DNA from 2 places in the Janthinobacterium sp. GMG2 genome. Region 2 is predicted to be linked to the other one. Evidence: predicted binding sites of a transcription regulator. Region 2 holds the regulator's gene; the other holds the start of a gene.
The links. Region 2 encodes FNR, which switches genes on or off when oxygen is low (the NO sensors DNR and NnrR bind a similar motif). Its sites were predicted from a motif close to TTGATNNNNATCAA; they were not measured.
Positions count from the first base shown of each region.

Region 1: a site for FNR is predicted at 1,277-1,290, ahead of SKZ59_RS10805 (XrtA system polysaccharide chain length determinant). Genes of this name have one in related genera too.

Region 1 is NZ_JAXAWA010000002.1:1,040,005-1,043,416, reverse strand. Features, by position in the region: gene SKZ59_RS10805 (XrtA system polysaccharide chain length determinant) at 1-1,134, opposite strand, end outside; gene SKZ59_RS10800 (XrtA/PEP-CTERM system exopolysaccharide export protein) at 1,389-2,012, shown strand; gene SKZ59_RS10795 (N-acyl amino acid synthase FeeM domain-containing protein) at 2,213-2,959, shown strand; gene SKZ59_RS10790 (serine protease) at 2,964-3,412, opposite strand, start outside.
Region 2 is NZ_JAXAWA010000003.1:65,804-69,215, reverse strand. Features, by position in the region: gene SKZ59_RS12360 (response regulator) at 1-1,382, opposite strand, end outside; gene fnr (fumarate/nitrate reduction transcriptional regulator Fnr) at 1,622-2,380, shown strand; gene SKZ59_RS12350 (FixH family protein) at 2,384-2,908, opposite strand; gene ccoG (cytochrome c oxidase accessory protein CcoG) at 2,963-3,412, opposite strand, start outside.

The DNA of each region.
Region 1 (3,412 bases), on a different contig from region 2:
GTTTTCCTTGTTGATGATGTAGTCGCGGTTGAGCTGCGCCAGCTGCGATTCCACCTCGGGCACGGCATTGCTTTGCGCCAGCAGGCGCTCGTTGCGCGCGCTGTATTCCTGCACGCGGGCGCGGATGGCGGCCACCTTGGCGTCCGCATCCGTCAGCGCCACCTTCAGCTGCTGCAGCATGGGGCTGTAGTTCTTTCCCGGGTCGCCGGACGCCGCTTTCAGCTTGTTTTCCTCGATCTTGCGTTCTTCCAGCTGGGCCACGAGGCGCTTCGAGGCGATGATGTCGGGATGCAGTTCGGTAAATTGCATGCGCAGGCTGTCGAGGTTCTTGTTGATCGAGGCGATGCGCTCGTCGAGCTCGGGATTCGTGATGGCCGACGCGCTGGGCTCCAGGTCGAGCAAGGGCTCGTCGCCCTCGATCTGGCTCTGGATGGCCTTGCGTGCCTGTTCCGCCTCGACCAGTTCCAGTTTGGCATTGTTCAGGCTATCGGACGACATCAGCAGCTGGCTGCCATAGTCGATGCCCTGGCGCGGCAGCAGCAGGTTGTTGCGGATCTTGAATTCCTTCACCAGGTTTTCCGCCGCGCTCAGCTTGTCCTCGTAATTCTTGATCTGCTCGTCGATGAACTGCACCGCCTTTTGCGAATCGCCTTTCTTTCCCTGGAAACTGCCTTCGACAAAGATGGTCAGCAGGCTTTGCACGACGTCGCGCACGAGCTTGGGGTCGCGTCCGCTGTAGCTGATGGTGTAGATGTCATACGCGTTGGTGCCCGTGATCTTGATGCGGCTCATCAAGTTGTCCAGCTGGGCTTCGTGCTCGCGCACGGTCTTCGAGTCCAGGTCGAGGTCGACCATGCGCATGACGCGCTCCACGTTCGGGCGGCTGAGCAGGGTGCGGCTCATGATGGCCACCTGCTGTTCCGTGTTCGGCACGCTGGTCATGCCGGCCATCAACGGCTTGAGGATAGTTTGCGTATCGACAAACACGCGCGCCGACGTCTGGTAATCGTCGGGCAGGGTGATCACCTTGATGAAGCCGCCGATGGCCACCAGCCACGCCACCAGCACCGCATGCCAGCGGTACTTCCAGATGCCTTTCAAGCCGGAAAGCAGTTGCTGTATCAATTCTTCCATGTCGCTTCCTTCAGGTAACGGTGCTGCCCGGTAGATGGGTTGGCGGCGCGGACAACGACGGCGTCTTGCAAGAAATACTTGCTTGTTGAGTAAGCAAAGTATAGGGCGGCTGTGGAGCAAGATTTCCGAAGATGATTGCTTCTTGATACGCCTCAAGGTTCACTTGCCGGGTTTTAATAATCATAGGAAGTTCGCGGCCCAGGCTGGTTCTGCGGGGCCGGCCATGGACGCGCATCGACTCGAAGAGGCTCCGCATGAATCCATTTCGCCGTGCATTTGTCTGCAACACGCTGGTCCTGGCGGGCGCCGCCAGCCTGCTGGGCGCCTGCCGCACGCGCCATCCGCTGGCGCCTTCCGACGACAGCGCCCCCATGCACGATTACCTGATCGGCCCGGGCGACTCCGTCAACATCATCGTCTGGCGCAATCCGGAAGTGTCGCTGACGGTGGCCGTGCGGCCGGACGGCAAGATCACCACGCCGCTGGTCGAGGATTTGCCCGCCAGCGGCAAGACATCGACCCAGCTGGCGCGCGACATCGAGCAAGCCTTGAGCAAGTTCATCCAGCAGCCCGTGGTGACGGTCATCGTCACCAACTTCTCGGGACCATATGGCGAGCAGATCCGCGTCATCGGCGAGGCGGCCAAGCCGCAGGCGCTGCCGTACCGGCTGGGCATGTCGCTGATGGACGTGCTCATCGCCGTGGGCGGCATCACCGATTTCGCGGCCGGCAACAAGGCCAGCATCATCCGCGTGCGCGAAGGCAACCAGCAGCAGTTGAGGGTGCGGCTCGACGATTTGCTGAAGGAAGGCGATATTTCGGCCAATGTCATGATGCGGCCGGGCGACGTGTTATTGATACCGGAAAGCTTTTTTTAACAGCAAGCTTATCAATATCAAAACAGCAATTATATTTGCCATTTTGTACTTATAGACAAATTTCATCGTGTTATTTTGCTATCCAAAGGTAAATTTCTTCTGTTTTTTTAGCTATTGCTGGGAACTTCTCCAGTTTTTCTCTTGTCACAAGGCATTGGCTTCAGTCCGTCTCGACGGCTGCCGATGAACGTGAGGACAAGATGAGCTTTGAAGATGAACCCATAATTTCCTTCGACACGCCAGGCAACTTCAGTGATCTGGTGGTGGGCGAGGGGCAGATCGACCCGGCCATGGAGCATGAGCTCGACCTGCAGCGCTTTCATATCCGCATGGCCAATTCGCGTGGCCGGCGCGAAGCGGCCAGTTTGCTGATCCGCAAGATGTACGGCTGGCGCGGCTATGCCGTCGATCCTTGCACCGCGCATGCGCTGAATAAAATCACGCTGTTCGCGGAAACGGCCGGCACCACCGTCGGCACCATGACCTTGTGCCTCGATAACGACGAGACGGGCTTGCCCGCCGATGAAAACTTTCGCGACAAGCTCGACGTCCTGCGCGAGCAAGGCCGGCGCCTGTGCGAACCGTCGCGGCTGGCCATCGACAAGGGCGTGAGCAAGCGCGTGTTTGCGGCGCTGATTCATATTTCTTATATCTATGCCCACAATATTCACGGCTTTACGGATTACGTGATTGAAGTCAACCCGCGCCACGTGGTGTTTTACAAGCGCATGCTGGGTTTCCAAGACTTCGGCGGCGAGCGCGAGTGCACGCGCGTGGGGGCGCCGGCCGTGCTGCTACGGCTGGACCTCGATTACATGGGGGCCCAGATCCGTAAATTCGGTGGCCTGATGGAACAGCATGGGGGTGAACGGTCGTTTTACCCCTTTTTTTTTCCGACATGGGATGAGCCCGGCATTACCGGCCGGCTGAGGCAGGGGCGCAACTGACGATTCATTTATTCTTCAGCAAGATCGCCTGCATGTGGCTGCCTGGAATCGCGTACGTGATGCCGCTGGGCGCGCTGATGGCGGCCTCTTTGAGGCCCTTGACGTACACCATGTTGACGATGCCGTAGACGAGACCGGTCTCGGGATCGAACAAGGGGCTGCCGCTGCTGCCCGGATACGCCGTCGCGTCCAGCTGGAACACGGTGTACGGCGCCTTTTGCAGCTGCGCCAGGCGCCGCACGTCGAGGCGCTGGGCGTTTTCGCTGGGCATGACCACCGGTGTCAGCGATGACACGGTGGCGCGGTGCGTCACGTGGCGCAGTCCGAGCAAGGTGCCCAGCGGAAATCCCGTAAAGGCCATGGCCTGGCCTTCGCGCACCGTGGCCGCGTCGCCCAGCGCCAGGGCGGGCAGGGGCGCGCCCGCCAGGCGCAGCAAGGCCAGGTCGTGTTCCG
Region 2 (3,412 bases):
ACTTCGTCGAGGTCGAATTCGACGGGCGACAGTTCCATGCGCCTCGCCTCGATCTTCGAATAATCGAGCACGTCGTTGAGGATACCCAGCAGCGACTGGCCCGCCACGCGCACCATGGTCAGATACTTGCGCTGTTCCGTATCGAGCTTGGTATTTCCCAGCAAATACACCATGCCCAGCACGGCATTGAGGGGCGTGCGGATTTCATGGCTCATGTTGGCCACGAAATCGCTCTTCGCGCGGTTGGCGGCCTCGGCCCGGTCGCGTTCCTGCTCCAGTTCGGCCGCGCGCGATTCGAGTTCCTGCTGCAGACGGTCGCGCTCGCTCATCAGGCCGTTGAACGCCTCCGTCAGTTCGCCGATCTCGTCGCGCTGCTGCACCGGCACGGGGGTGAAACGGCTGCCGCTGGTGCGCAGGGCCAGCAGGGTGTTGCGCAGGCGCACCAGCGGCGACAGCAGGCGCACGGTGACCCAGCCCAGAACAAATGCGGCCAGCAGCGAAGCGAGGATGCTCCACAGCACCAGCCGGTACAGGACGCCATCGAACGGTTCGAAGGCGTCCGCGACGGGCAGCGAGGTAGCCAGCAGCCAGTTCACCGATTTCAAACGCTTGAAGCTGTTGACGGCCGTGATGCCGCGGCTGTTGGTGCTGACCATGCTGCCTTCGCCATCTTCCTTCAGCAGCTGGGTGGTCGTCAGGTTGGCGCTCGGCTGGCGCGGCTGCAGCAAGCGGCTGGTATCGGGATGCAGCACGTAGCGCGGCACGGCGCCGCGCGTGAGGATGAAGTAATAGCCGCTCTTGCCGATCTTTTCCGAGCGCAGGCGTCCCAGCAGGTTGTCCTTGTACAGGCGCAGCACGCCGATCACCACGCCGGCCACCTGGCCATCGGCGGCCAGCACGGGCGCGACCATCTGCACGATGGGCATGCCGCTCGACTTGCCGAGCATCGGCTCGGTGATCATGGGCTGGCGCGTGCGCAGCACGGTCTGGAAATACTCGCGCTCGGCAACGTTGATGCCCGTGCGCCCCGCCACTTCCGGCATGTCGGCCACGACGGCGCCATGTGCATCGAGCACCAGCACGTCGTCGAACAGCACCAGCATCGAGCGGCGCGAATAGTATTCGCGCAATTGGGCCGGCTGGGCCATCAGTTCCGGCGGCTGCTGCCTGGCCGTCAGGGTGACGATCTGCAGCAGCATGCCCAGCTTGTCGTCGAGCTCGGCAGCGGTGCGGCTGATCAGGGACGACTGCTGGCTCAGCAGTACTCGGGTGAAGTCGTCGCGCATGTGCTGCACCTGTATCATGGTGACCAGCGCGATCATGGCGATCGAGGTCAGGCTGGTGGCCAGCGCGACTTTTGCTTTGATGCCGAGAGGCTTCATGATTTCCTTTTCAGTACCGGGCGGCACAGGCGGCAGATAATGCTGTTAGGAATTTTCCTATCAATACATCAAGTTGGCAAGCGGCGCCGCGCAAATGACCCTCCCCGCATGGGCTTTTGACGATGTTGCCATATAATTAAAGGCTGGACGTCGTTTATTCGCCGAAATTGCGGTGAAATTGGCACACGGCAACCCTGTATGCAGTAAACTTGTTGTTGCATTTTCTAAAAGGTACCGACATGACTGAAGCGCTACTCACTCCAACCTTGCCCACAGTGACCGTGGAAGCGTTGCGTGCGCGATGCTCGACCTGCAGCATGCATCAATTGTGCCTGCCGATGGGCCTCGATATGGGCGACATGGACAGGCTGGACCAGATCATCGGCCGCCGCCGCAAGATCGTGCGCGGCGCCTCGCTGTTCCGCATCGGCGACTCGTTCCAGAACCTGTACGCGATCCGCCTGGGACACTTCAAGACGTACCAGATCAATCCCGGCGGCGAAGAGCAGGTGACGGGCTTCCAGATGGCCGGCGAACTGCTGGGCATGGACGCCATCAGCGCCGACCGCCACCACTGTAATGCGGTGGCGCTGGAAGACAGCGAAGTGTGTGAAATCCCGTTTTCCAGCCTGGAACAATTGCTGGGCAATATGCCGACTCTGCTGCGGCATTTCCACCGCATGATGAGCCAGGAAATCACGCGCGAGCAAAGCGTGATGCTGTTGCTGGGCAATATGCAGGCGACGCAGCGTTTTGCCGCCTTCATCGTCAACCTGGCGTCGCGCTATGAAGCGCGCGGCTATTCGAGCAGCAAATTCCAGCTACGCATGTCGCGCGAGGAAATCGGCAACTACCTGGGCCTGACCATCGAGAGCGTCAGCCGCCTGCTGTCCAAATTTAAGAAGGAAGGCTGGCTGCGCGTGTCGAACCGCGAGATCGAGATCCTGCAACCAGCCAAGCTGAAAGCCATTACGGCAGGCACGGACGTCTGCAAGTAAGGCTTATAGCTCTTCGTCCGCATGCAGCGCGATGCTGCGCTGCACGGGCCAGGTCCAGATGCCGGACAGGCGCCACTCGCGCTTGTCGTTTTCCACCAGCACCTGCCAGCGGCTGCGCTCGAGCATCGGCAGCGCGACCGAAAAATTGCCGGCCGCATCGGGCTGCACCAGCAGCTTGATATCTTTTTCCGGCAGGGTCGCATGCGCCAGGTGCAGCTGCAGCGGTCCCTGGTAGGCCTTGCCGAAGCTGTGCACGGAACCGCTCAGGCGCGCTTGCGCCACGTCGTACGCCAGGCTCGTATCCATGGCCAGGTCGCTGGCGATCGTGTCGCGCTTCAAATCCTGGTTGATCGCCTTGCCCTGCTTGTAATAATCGCCCACCACCAGCGCATCGGGCTGCGTAAACGCGATATAGCCCATGAAGCTGCCGACGACCACGGACAGGCCGGGACCGATCATCAGCAGCCATGGCCAGCGATGCTTGTACCACGGTGCAACGGGAGGCTGCAGTTTCAGACTGTCGGACATGGTATTTCTCCTCTGTAAACGGCCAGCCCCCGTGCGGGGACCGGCCTTCCTGCATCACCGCGGCACGATGAAGACCGCGCTTTCACGCACATGCAGCGACGGGTTGTCCAGCGATTGCAATTCGATCGCAATCTTGTTCGACCCCTTCTCGCCCACGCCGTGCGGCACGCGCAGGCGGATCGGCCAGCCCAGCGTTTCCGTCGGCTGCAAGGTCACTTCTTCGCGCGTCAGCAAGGTCAGGCCCGGCAAGCCGGAGGCGCTGATCTTGAAATGCTGGCTTTGCTCGGACGTGTTCATGATCTGCAGGCGGTAGACGTTTTCGATCATGCCGTCTTCCACTTCGCGTCCCATCGAACCGCGGTCGCGGATCACGTCCATTTTCAGGGGCGTGCGCAGGGCCAGCGAGGTACATACGGCGATGATGATCAGGGCCAGGATGGAAGTGTAGATCAGGACGCGCGGGCGCATGGCGCGCTGGCGTATCTGCTTCGAATTGAAGTTGTT